2 regions of the Hyphomicrobium sp. DMF-1 genome follow, and region 2 is predicted to be linked to the other one. Evidence: riboswitches for the same ligand, from Rfam matches in the RefSeq annotation. Region 2 holds a riboswitch; the other holds the start of a gene.
What was found. Region 2 has a riboswitch for cobalamin ahead of PE058_RS16600 (TonB-dependent receptor plug domain-containing protein). Riboswitches for the same ligand answer to the same signal wherever they lie in the genome.
Positions count from the first base shown of each region.

Region 1 (6,060 bases), 2.4 Mb from region 2:
GTCGCAATCGAGGTGCGCTTCCAGATGTGCGGCGAGCGCGTCGAGCGTGGCATCGACGCCCGCCTCGTAGTCGTGGACGCCGGACGTCGCGCCAAGCCCATCGAGAAGTGCCGAGCGATACGCGTCGCTCGCGAAGAGGCCGTGCACGTAGCACCCCGAGATGCGACCGGACGGGCTCACGGCTCCGTCGCGTCTGCCATCGGAGAATTGCAGCATGGGGTTTGCGCAGCCCGGACCATTGGTCCGGCCGACGTGCATCTCGTAGCCTTTTATCGGTATGCCGCCGGTCGCCGTACCCGCTACCTCGACCAGCATTTTGTCTCCCGCCAGCATCGTTTCGACATCGAGCAGGCCCAAGCCGCGCGTTGATCCCGCCGGGCCTTCGATGCCGCCGGGATCGGCGATCTCGCGGCCGAGCATTTGATATCCCCCGCAGATCCCGAGCACGTGGCCGCCGCGGCGCACGTGTGCCGCGAGGTCGATGTCCCAGCCGGTTTCCCTTAGCGCTGCGAGGTCTGCGATGGTGGATTTCGAACCCGGCAGAATGACGAGGGCAGCCGTTCCCGGGATCGGCTCTCCCGGCCGGAGGAAGGCGAAGTCGATGCCGGGCTCGAGGCGCAAGGGATCGAAATCGTCGAAGTTGGACAGGCGCGGATAGGCGAGCACCACGACGAGCGGGCGGCTCGCGTCGCCGCTCGCCGTGCGGCCCGTTACGAGCGATTGGGAGTCCTCGGCGGGCAGGTTAGCCGCTTCGGTGAAATAGGGCACGAGGCCGAGCGCGCTCCACCCGGTCTGCTGGGCAATGAGATCGAGCCCGGTTGCAAAGAGCGCCGGATCGCCGCGGAACTTGTTGACGATGAAGCCTTCGACCATGGCTGCATCTTCGGGCGTGATCACCGCACGTGTGCCTGCAAGGCTTGCGAAGATGCCGCCGCGCTCGATATCGCCGATCAGCACGACCGGCACATCCGCAGCGCGTGCAAAGCCCATGTTGGCGATGTCGCCCTTGCGAAGGTTGATCTCGGAGGCGGAGCCCGCGCCTTCCACCAGAACGATGTCGGCCTCCTGGGAGAGCCGCTCGAAGCTGTCGAGCACGGCGGCCATCAGGCGGGGCTTCATGTCGTGATAGCCGCGCGCAGGAGCGTTGCCGATCACGCGGCCTTGCACGACCACCTGAGCGCCGATCTCGCTCTGCGGCTTCAGGAGCACCGGGTTCATGTGGACGGTGGGTGCGATGCGGGCCGCGCGCGCCTGGAGGGCTTGGGCGCGGCCGATCTCGCCGCCGTCGGGCGTCACGGCCGCGTTGTTCGACATGTTCTGCGGCTTGAACGGGCGCACGCGCAGGCCCCGGTTGGCGAACGCGCGGGCGAGCCCGGCAACCAGCAACGACTTGCCGACGTCCGAGCCCGTGCCCTGGAACATGATCGCTTTCATGGGCGTCAGAACTCGATGCCTTCCTGGGCTTTGACGCCGGCAGCGAAGTGATGCTTCACGAGGGTCATCTCGGTGACGAGATCGGCGGCCTCGATCATCTCGGCCTTGGCGTTGCGTCCGGTTACGACCACGTGCAGATTGGGGCGCTTTTCCTTGAGGGCTGCGACGACCATTGCGAGGTCGAGGTGGTCGTAGCGCAGCGCGATGTTCAACTCGTCGAGGATGATGAGTCCGAAGGACGGGTCCGCCATCAACTCCATGGCCACTGCCCAGGCCCGCTCGGCGGCGGCGACATCGCGGGCGCGATCCTGCGTTTCCCAGGTAAAGCCTTCGCCCAATGTGTGCCAGACAACCTGATCCCCGAACTTCTCGACAGCTTTGCGCTCGCCGGTTTCCCAGGCGCCCTTTCCGAATTGCACGACACCAACGCGCAGCCCCCTGCCGAGCGCACGCAGGAGAAGCCCCCAAGCGGCCGTGGATTTACCTTTGCCCTTGCCGGTGTGGACGATCAGCAGTCCCTTCTCCATGTTTTTGGAAGACACTTCCGCGTCTTGCACGGCTTTCCTGTTCGCCATTTTCTCTTTGTGGCGGGCCTCTTCGCTGGTGCCGGTCTGCATGGGGCGATGCTCCTTTTCAAGCGGGGGGACGAGGCCGTTCGCGCCTGTACTGCCGGCCTTCGCGGAGCCGGATTTCGATTGACGCAATGCCGAAACAGCCCTTATCAAACTGGTGACGGTTCCTCGCAAGAGGATTGAACGGGAATGCGGTGTCGCCTCGTCATGGCCAATCCGCAGCTGCCCCCGCAACTGTTATCGGTGAGTGCTCGGCCTGAATGCCACTGGGAAACCGGGAAGGCGCTTGAGCGCGGAGAACCGAGAGCCAGGAGACCGGCCGTCGAAACTATAAGCTCGTGTGGCCGCGGAGGGGCGGCCTGGGAGAATTGAGATGAACACGCAATCCTACACCTCTACGACCGTACCTGCGGAAGGCACGAGAAGCGAAAGCCTGAAGGCCGCGGCGCTTGCGCTCGTGCTGGGCGCCGGTCTCGTCTTCACGGCCGGTTTCTCGCATTCCTCCACCATTCACAACGCCGGACACGATACGCGCCACGCGCTCAGCTTTCCTTGTCACTGATCGAGGAACGCCATGATAATTCGTGTTCTTTCAACCAGCCTTGTGGCTGGTTTTCTTGCTGGCGTGCTCGTAGCGGTCATCCAGCACTTCACGACCACGCCCTTGATTCTCGCGGCCGAGGTTTTTGAGAGCCAGGCTGCGGAGGCTCCCTCCCTGATCAGCCCTGCCGTGTTCCGGGGCGACGACGCGCGTCTCATCCTCGCCCATGCCGACCACGATGCTGCGGCCGGGGGCGAAGAAGGATGGGCCCCCGCCGACGGCATCGAGCGCACGCTCTATACGAGCACGGTGACGATTGCGACTGCGATCGGCTTCGCATTCCTGCTGCTTGCGGGGCTGCTCGCCTCGGGTGATCGCATCGATCCGCAACGGGCGCTGATGTGGGGTGCCGCCGGCTTTGTCGTGACTGGCCTCGCGCCTGCGCTGGGGCTTGCGCCCGAGCTTCCTGGAATGCCAGCCGCGGATCTTATCGACCGGCAGGTCTGGTGGGTCGCGACGGCGGTGGCAACGGGAGGTGCCCTCTGGCTCATCCTGAGGTCGCGCAGTCTCGCGCTCCAGATCCTGGGTGTCGCTCTGCTGGTCGCCCCGCATGTGATCGGCGCTCCCCACCTTCATGGGGGCGAGGTGAGCCGCGTGCCGGCCGAGCTTGCGGCCCGTTTTGCGGCGACATCGCTCGCGGTTCACGCGGTGCTGTGGGCTGCGACGGGGCTCGCCGTTGGCTGGTTCTGGCAGTGGACGGATAGCACGGGGCGCGCTTAGCGCGCTCTGAGGTCCGGCATCTTATGACCCATTCCGACGTAACCATATTCGTTTGCGTTTCATGCCGGCGAGCCAATCCTGAAGGCGAGGGTTTTCATCTGCCGGGGCGTGCGCTGGCAGATGTGCTGCATGAGAAGCTCGCGCAGACGGACGCGAGCCATATCAAGGTCACGCCTGTCGAGTGCCTTGCCGTGTGCAACCGGCCCAGCACCGTCGCCATGGTGGGGCCGGACAGGTGGACCTACCTCGTCGGCGATCTCGATGCCGAGCGGCATGCCGATCAGATTATCGCGGCCGCTACCGCGTTTCAGAAAACAGAGAATGGAATCGTGCCCTGGAAGGAGCGCCCCGAAGCGTTCCGCAAGGGCGTGATCGCACGCGTTCCCCCGTTGGGTTTTTCCATGCCGGAGCAAGACAGAGAATGACAGCGCTCGCCAAAGTGCCGTGCAGCATCGTGACCGGCTTTCTCGGAGCCGGGAAGACGACGCTCGTTCGCAACATCCTCCAGAACGCCCAGGGCCGGCGACTGGCTGTCATCGTCAACGAGTTCGGCGATGTCGGCATTGACGGAGAGATCCTCAAGGGCTGTGGCGTGGAAAGCTGCAGCGAGGATCGCATCGTGGAGCTTTCGAACGGCTGCATCTGCTGCACCGTGGCCGACGATTTCGTGCCTGCTCTGGAACGACTGCTGGCGCTTTCCGATCCGCCCGAGCACATCCTGATCGAGACGTCCGGGCTCGCGCTCCCGAAGCCGCTCGTGCAGGCGTTCAACTGGCCGGCGATCGCCTCGCGCGTGACGGTGGACGGCGTCATCGCGGTGGTCGACGGGGCGGCGGTTGCGGCCGGCCGTTTCGCGGACGACCCGGAGGCGCTCGCGGCGCAACGCGCCGATGATGCGTCGGTCGATCACGAGAATCCGCTCGAGGAGGTCTACGAGGATCAGCTTCTCTGCGCGGATCTCATCGTGCTCAACAAGGCCGATCTCATGACGGCCGCGGATCTCGAGCGGGTGTCGGAGGAGATCCGGCAGTCTATTCCGCGCGCGGTCAAGGTAGTGGAGACGACCGGCGGCCAGCTCGAAGCAAAAGTGCTGCTCGGGCTGGGTGCGGCTGCTGAAGCCGATCTCGCGGCGCGCCCCTCGCATCACGATAACGAGGAAGACCACGATCACGACGATTTCGACACGTTCATCGTGGATGTTCCGCAGCTCGAGGATCCTGAGGTGCTGCTGGCCCGCATCCGGCGGGCGGCGGACGACCACGATATCCTGCGGATCAAAGGGTTTACCGAGGTCAAAGGTAAGCCGATGCGGCTCTTGATCCAGGGTGTAGGCTCGCGCCTGCAGCATCAGTTCGACCGCCCCTGGCGCGAAGGCGAAAGCCGGCAGGGCCGTCTCGTCGTGATCGGGCAGAAGGGACTTGACCGGGAGGCCATCGCGCGGGCGATTTCAAGCGTGTAAGGTTGCTTTATGCATCTACTTGCCGTCGAGACGGGATCGCTGGACGAAATTGACGGCGCGGTTGATCTCAACCAGACACCCGCCGATATCGTTGTCTTGTCGTTCAGCGACAGCGATCTCTCGGCACTCGCGTCGGCGTGGGAGCAGGATGCCTCCCGCTTTCCGTCGCTGAGGCTTGCCAGCCTCAAGAAGCTTCGCCATCCCATGTCGGTGGATGTCTACGTGGAGCGCGTGATCGAGCACGCGCGTCTCGTCATCGTGCGCAGCCTCGGCGGTCTCGACTATTGGCGCTACGGCTTCGAGCGTCTTGCGCGCGCCGCATCCGAGCGCGGCACGCTGCTGGTGGCGCTACCGGGCGACGACCGGCCCGATGCGCGGCTGGTGGCGCTTTCCACGGCGCCGCGAGACGTCGTCGAGGCGTTCGACCGCTACTTTCGTGCCGGCGGGCCGCACAATGCCTGCAACGCGCTCCTCTATGCCGCACATCTCTTGGGACGCGATGTCGCCTTCGATCCCCCTCTCGATATGGAACCGGCGCTGGCGCTCGACGGGGAGGGCCTGCCTGTCAGGCTCGATACCATCTCGGCCTGTCCGGATCGGCCGAGCGCGCTCGTCGTCTTCTACAGGTCGAGCCTGCTGGCGGGAGATTTCAAGCCGGTCACGCGGTTGGCGGATGCGCTCCGCGCGCGAGGGCTGCGGCCAGTGTGCGTCGCGCTCACGAGCCTCAAAGACCCGGATGCGACCCGTCCACTCGAAGCTCTCATTCGCCGCGTGATGCCGGCCGTTGTGCTGAATGCGACGGCATTCTCCGCGATGCGGGCCGACGAGACCACTGTTCTCGACGCCGCGGACTGTCCGGTGCTGCAGGTTGCGCTCGCGGGGCATCCGAAGGCCGCGTGGGAGGCTTCCGGGCGAGGACTGTCTCCAAGCGATCTCGCGATGAACGTCGTGCTGCCCGAGCTGGACGGCCGCCTCTTTACGCGTGCGATCTCGTTCAAGGCGGATGTGGCGCCTGCGGCCGATCTGCAATACGCGCGGGTGCTGCACGAGCCCGACGACGGCCGCGTGTCGTTCGTGGCCGAGCTCGCGGCTGCCTGGGTGCGGCTTGGGCAGGCCGAGCGCGCCTCGCGGCGTGTTGCGATCCTGCTGTCCGATTATCCGAACCGCGCGGGGCGGACGGGTTATGCCTGCGGCCTCGATGCGCCCGAGAGCGTGGCCGAGATCATGGGGCTGCTGCGCGCGGAAGGCTACGACGTCGGGGATGAACCGTTCAA
Region 1 covers NZ_CP115706.1:1,237,719-1,243,778, forward strand. The annotation lists gene PE058_RS05565 (cobyric acid synthase) at 1-1,434, opposite strand, end outside; gene cobO (cob(I)yrinic acid a,c-diamide adenosyltransferase) at 1,440-2,051, opposite strand; cobalamin riboswitch at 2,151-2,344, shown strand; gene PE058_RS05575 (CbtB domain-containing protein) at 2,380-2,568, shown strand; gene PE058_RS05580 (CbtA family protein) at 2,581-3,327, shown strand; gene PE058_RS05585 (DUF1636 family protein) at 3,351-3,752, shown strand; gene cobW (cobalamin biosynthesis protein CobW) at 3,749-4,786, shown strand; gene cobN (cobaltochelatase subunit CobN) at 4,796-6,060, shown strand, end outside.
Region 1: another riboswitch for cobalamin. It lies ahead of PE058_RS05575 (CbtB domain-containing protein); the one in region 2 lies ahead of PE058_RS16600 (TonB-dependent receptor plug domain-containing protein).

Region 2 (6,060 bases):
CGGCTTGCCCAGAGACATGGTCTTTTGCGGATCGAAAAGGATATCGCCGTCCGGCCCTGTCGCGTGTGCGCGCCACAGTCGTTTTCCCGTGTCGGCGGCGTAGGCGGTGATATGGCCACGCACGCCGAATTCGCTGCCAGATAGGCCGACGATCACCTTCCCGTTGATGACAATCGGCGCGTTGGTTCCCGTTTGTCCCCGTTTCGGGTCGCCATTGACCGCTTTCCAGAGCTCCTTGCCGGTTTTCGCATCGAGCGCGGTCAGCGTGGTGTCGCTTTGGTAGAGAAACAGCACGCCGTTTTCATATGCGACGCCCCGATTGACGGTGTCGCAGCACATGACCGGGATCGTGGAAGGATCCATGCGCGGCTGGTACACCCACTTCACCTCCCCCTCATCCATGTCCAACGCATAAACGTAGTTGGGGAAGGGAGTATGGACGTAGAGAGTGCCGTCAATGGCCAGAGGGTTTCCTTGATGACCCCGGAGCACACCGGTGGAAAAGCTCCAGACCTGACGCAGCGTGCTCACGTTGTTTGCATTGATCTGATCGAGCGAGCTGTAACGCAAGTTGGCGTAGTCGCCCGTCGGCATCGACCAATTCGCATCGGGATGATTGGCGGCTATCGGCGCGACGGACCGATCGTCCTTCGGCAGCGGCGCGGTCTCCAGCATTGCGGTCTTGGGCTGGGGTTTGCTCACGGCGGGCCGCTCTGGGCTCGGCGCCTGTGCTACAGGCGGGGTTACTGCCGGCGCAGCCGCCGCAGGTGGCGTAGCGCCCGCTCCACCGAGGTAAATCTCTCCTCCGCCTAGAGACCCGTACACATGCGGAATCTGCTGACCGTGCGTGAGCTCCATCACGTCATCGCGGACGCGTCCGAAAACCAGCCGGATCTCGGTGCTCGACGCAGAAAGGTGGCGCAACAAGGCCTTCGTATAAGGGCTGTGCTCAAGCCCGCTGCCGTCGTCCGCCGTCATCCCCTCCTTGGCGGCGTAGGCAACGAGCGTATTGCCGTCAGGTTCAACGCGCGCCAGGCCGCGCGGGATGCTTCTGCGCCCGCCGGCCATCGGAAACACGTTGTTCCGGCAGGCGTCGAGGATAACAAGTTTGAGCTTCCGAACGCCGTCGAGCTGATTGAGGACCGTGTCGAGGCTCACGGCCTCGAGATCGAGATCCGAGCTGCGATCAAGCCGGGCATCGACCGGGATCAAATAGTTCTTGCCGGAATACTCAGTGCCATGTCCGGCAAAATAGATGACCGCGACATCGGCCCCAACAGCAAGCCGCGAGATCTCTCCCAACGCACTTCTGATGCCCTGGATACCCACATCCTTTCTGAGAAGGACCTTATCGAATCCCAAGGATTCGAAGGTGCGGGCAATGGCTTCCGCATCTTTGATCGGATTGGCGAGTGGCCCCACCTTGTAGTTCGAATTCCCAATGACCAGCGCTATTCTCTGCGTCGCGTGCGCGCTGTGTCCAAGCGATAGAAAAACTGCAAAGGCCGCAACAAATGCGAATAGACGATGAGGCATGATGTATCCCCAATAGTCATATGCAAAAAGTATATTACATACCAATTTGTACTCTGATGATTTGCGGCCACACAAGGGTGTCCCAGAAGATCTGACAAATCTTCCCGTGTGATGACAAGGTGTGCCGAACCCACGGCATCGCTGAGCACGGCACACTCTCTCATCGCCGCGCATCGTTGAGCGTGCCTAGCCGAGTGCACTTCGCTCCTCGCTCCATTGCTGTGAACAAGCATCACCGAGTTCGCGCTCACCCTCGGTTTGGAAACCAGAGAAGCCACGTCGCGCGACCGGCGCGCCGCGGGTGTCACCACATCTTCGCGATGGGGGATTGACAACCGCCGCAAGTTACCGCGTCTTAGTACGCGTGACGGTTCCCGGAGTGCGCGCAAGCGAGCGACGGGTGAAAAGGGAACACGGTGAGGCGCGTCACTGCGCCGAAGCCGAGGCTGCTCCCGCAACTGTAAGCGGCAAGTCTACTCCTTTTATGCCACTGGAGATCCGCGTTGGATCACCGGGAAGGTCGGAGCGAGACGTTCGAGCCGTGAGCCAGGAGACCTGCCGGCACGAGTCGCCCATCCTCCGTGCGGGACGCTCGGTGGAACGGTTACCCGTAGTGGCGGCTGATGTGCAACCTTTTGGGAGCTACGTCAGGCATGCCTTGGGTCGAAACAACCCTCTGACAAAACAAAGTCTCGCGCTGCAACGCCGCGCGCCGCTGCATGCATGTGCGGCTGCGTGGGCATCGTGTGGGGCTGTTTGATTTTGTGGTGAGTCTGCACGGGCTCCCGTCCATCAATCGTGACGGGGGACTTGTGACGTATCGAATTTCTTTCGTGGCAGCGCGCGATTTCGGGACTGCCCGCAGGGCGGTGCTAGTGTCGTCGACCGTGCTGCTTGTCGCGTCGGCATTCGGCCATTCGGCGAAAGCTCAAGTTATGGAGCTTGAAGGCATAACCATCTACTCGGCCAACCGCACGCCGACGGACGCCTCGAAAGTCGGCTCCACCGTGGAGGTTCTCACGGAGAAGGATCTCGCGAAGCAATCGAGGACCTATCTCAAGGACTACCTCGAGACCTTGCCTGGCGTGAACTTTTCACAATTCGGACCGCCGGGCACGCAAGCCGGAATCAGCATCCGCGGGGCGAGCGGAAGGTACGTAAAGTTGCTCGTCGACGGGATGGATCTGAGCGACCCCTCGGGCGTCACCACCGAGACCGCCTTCGAGCATTTGCTTGTCGGCGATGTGTCACGTATCGAGCTGGTGAAGGGCTCGCAGAGCACGCTGTTCGGCGGCGACGCTGTTGCCGGTGTCATCAACATCGAGACCAAAAAAGCGACCAAGCCCGGCTTCTCCCAAGGGGGAGGCGTGGAATACGGCGCCTACAATACCTTTCGCGGCGCCTATACCGCTGGCTACGCCGCCAACGACGGCAGCAACATTTCGGTCACCGCCCAAGGCGTCGACACGGACGGTTTCTCCGCAGCCGCGGTTGGCACCGAGGATGACGGCTACAGAAACCTGACATTCTCGGGACGAGGCGAATACTATCTCACCCCGTCTGCGAAGGTCTTCTTCAGCGCCCGCACGCTCGACGCCGATCTCGATATCGACGGCGGATTTCCGTTTAACGACAATGCCGATACCGTCGATGTCGTACAGCATGCCGGACGGGTGGGCGCCGAGGTCTCGTTTCTCGACGGGGCATTCCGGAACACCGTCGCGCTGCAAGGGATGCGGAACGAGCGCGAGTATTTCGGCAGCTCGGCCGGGAGCTACGTCGGCGAGCGCGTCAAGGCCGAATACCAAGGTGTTGTGACACTCAACGAGCGCTTGTCTTTGCTGGGCGGCGTCGATTGGGAAAAGACGACGGCGGACTCCTACTCCGTCAACGGCCAATCGGCAGATTGGACAGGCTACTTTGCGCAGCTCATGATCGAGCCAATTGACGGCTTGGTGCTGACGGGCGGCGGCCGTCTCGATAGCCACAGCAATTTCGGCGACTTCAAAACACACCGGCTGACGGGCGCCTATCTCTTTCCGGGAAGCGCTACGAAGATCCGGGGAAGCTATGGGACCGGCTTCCGCGTGCCGTCCCTGGACGAGCTGTTCGGGGAATTCCCGCTCTATCCATCCTATTCGGAGTACGGGAACCCTAATCTCGAGCCGGAGACCAGCAAGACCTGGGACGCCGGCATCGACCAGGGTTTCCTGGACGGCAGGGTGCAACTGGGCGCGACGTATTTCGAGCTCGATACCGACAACCTCATCACCACCGAGTACAACCCCGGAACGGGCAAATACAAATACACCAACATCCCCGGCGTGACGCGACGCAACGGCGTTGAGCTGACCTCGGCTGTGATGATCGTGCCCGGCGTCACCGTGTCGGCGAGCTACACCTATGTCGACACCGAGACCGCGTCGGGTGCCCGGCTCAACCACGTTCCCAAGAACAACGTGGTACTCGGAGTTGACCTCGTGCCCATGGAGAAGGTGGCCCTCAACGTCACCGCAAAGGGCGTGACCGATACGCTCGGTAGCGGCGGCGTCGAACTCGACGACTACGTGTTGGTGAGCGCGAAAGCCTCTTACGAGTTGCTTCCCGGTGTCGAAGCCTACGTACGCGGCGAAAACCTGCTCAACGAGGACTATCAAACCTACGTCGGATACGGCACCGCTGGGCTCTCGGTCTACGGCGGCCTCAAGATGCCGTTGCCTGGCAACTGACCCGGACGCCGGATGGACTCTGAAGATAGAAACGAGCGGCCATTTCGGGTCCGCTCGTTTCACCACAAAGCAGAACGATTGGGAGAGCCACTCATGGAAATGCCCCGAAGTTTCGAGACCTGGAACATCAATCCCGAGCCGACTCTCATCAAAGCCCCAAGCTGCGGCGGCGTCGCGTCTCGTCAGGAGTGGGCACTTCCCGCAACGCAGGACTTCCTGGTCGCGTTTCTCACGGACATCTTCGAAAACCACTGGGATGGCCTGAGATATGGGCCCCTTATTCAGGGCGCGGCTTACGAGATCATGTGCGTAACGCCACCGAGCCGGATCACCGTGCATGACGGCTATCTCACTATTTTCTTCAGCAAGGGCGGCCATTTCCACCTCTGCGTTGGCGAGACGATGGGCCCCTCCTTCGCTCCGACCTCGCCCGAGGTTCGTGCGCATCGCAAGCCGTCACGCGCCGTGATGTATCGCGGAATGATGGGCGATGGTTCGCCCGTCACATGGGGTTTCGAGATGTGGAACGGCAAGGATGAGCCGATGATCTCGATCTTCTTCCCGAACCCTTTCGTCACGGACGAGGACACCGCTGAGGAAGAGCCTGTTTGGGATCGTCTCAAGGCATGGCGCGCGATCTCCAAGAAGTGGCTCGGCCGCGAGCCTGAAGCCTTGGACGAAAAAGCCCGCGGTTTTGCCGCGAAACCGAAAATGGACTGAGCGCGGAACCGAAGCTGCTTTTGGTCGTGCGGATACCCCCTAACATTTCCATTGAGGAGAACCTGGATATGAACGCAAACGCCTCTACCTCCCTCCGGACACCGGCTCCGATGCTCTGGATGGCTCTCATCTGCGCATTGGGCCTCGGAGGCACGCTTGCATTTTCTTGCGGCGCCCCGTTTGTGGCAGTCGCCGCGCTTGCCGCCGTCGGCCTGAACCGGATGGAAGGCCTGCTCACCGTCTTGGTGGCATGGCTTCTCAATCAACTGGTTGGGTTCGCGATCCTCGGATATCCCATGGAAGGGATGTCACTCGTCTGGTCCACCTTGATCGGCGCAGCGATGGTGGCGGGGTTCTTCGCCGCGCGGCTATCGGTGCGCCTCGCCTCACCGTCAGGTTCGGCCGCACTCGCGTTTGCCACGGCCTTCATCGTTTTCCAGGGAGCCATCTTTGCCGCGGCTCTCGTTCTCGGCGGAGCCGAAGCCTATACGTTCGAGACCGTCGGCTGGGTTCTCGCGCTCAATGGTCTGGCCTACGCCGGCCTTCTTGCCCTGCACTTCGTACTGAAGGCATTTGTCGAACGTTCATCGTCTCTGACAGTCCCCGCGGCCTAAGCGCCTGTCAGCCTATAGCGCCGCTACCAGCAGGAGGGAGCGTCGGCTCCCTCCTCCATCAATCAAAGGCTCGTTGCAAGATACACCGCCCAGCCGCGATCAGCGGGATGGGTTGCCGTCGCGACTGGGCCGCGTCGGCCGAGTGCTCATAAACTCAGCGTCCGCGCTCGCGTTACGCTAGCAAGCCGCGAACTGGATCACGAGGCGATGCGCAATCATCATGTGAAGCACTCCTGGTGCGCGAGGGTTGCTCAATCGCCCGTAGATTTGACGGTGCGGGTGCCGTACCGCTGCTTCAGCAAAGCGAGCGCAGCTTCTCGATCGTACTTTCCGCTGCGCAAAATGTAGTAATGTTGGGAAACTGCGCCGAAGCCCTCGGTCTGCCCGATTTCGCCAGCGACCGAGGAAATATCCTCCAGTATGTTCGCCGCGCTTTCCTGCACATTGAGCTTTGCCAGCAT
Region 2 covers NZ_CP115706.1:3,621,858-3,627,917, forward strand. The annotation lists gene PE058_RS16590 (PQQ-dependent dehydrogenase, methanol/ethanol family) at 1-675, opposite strand, end outside; partial or broken gene PE058_RS16595 (caspase family protein) at 829-1,710, opposite strand; cobalamin riboswitch at 1,888-2,113, shown strand; gene PE058_RS16600 (TonB-dependent receptor plug domain-containing protein) at 2,370-4,265, shown strand; gene PE058_RS16605 (DUF7676 family protein) at 4,359-4,985, shown strand; gene PE058_RS16610 (hypothetical protein) at 5,054-5,599, shown strand; gene PE058_RS16615 (hypothetical protein) at 5,851-6,060, opposite strand, start outside.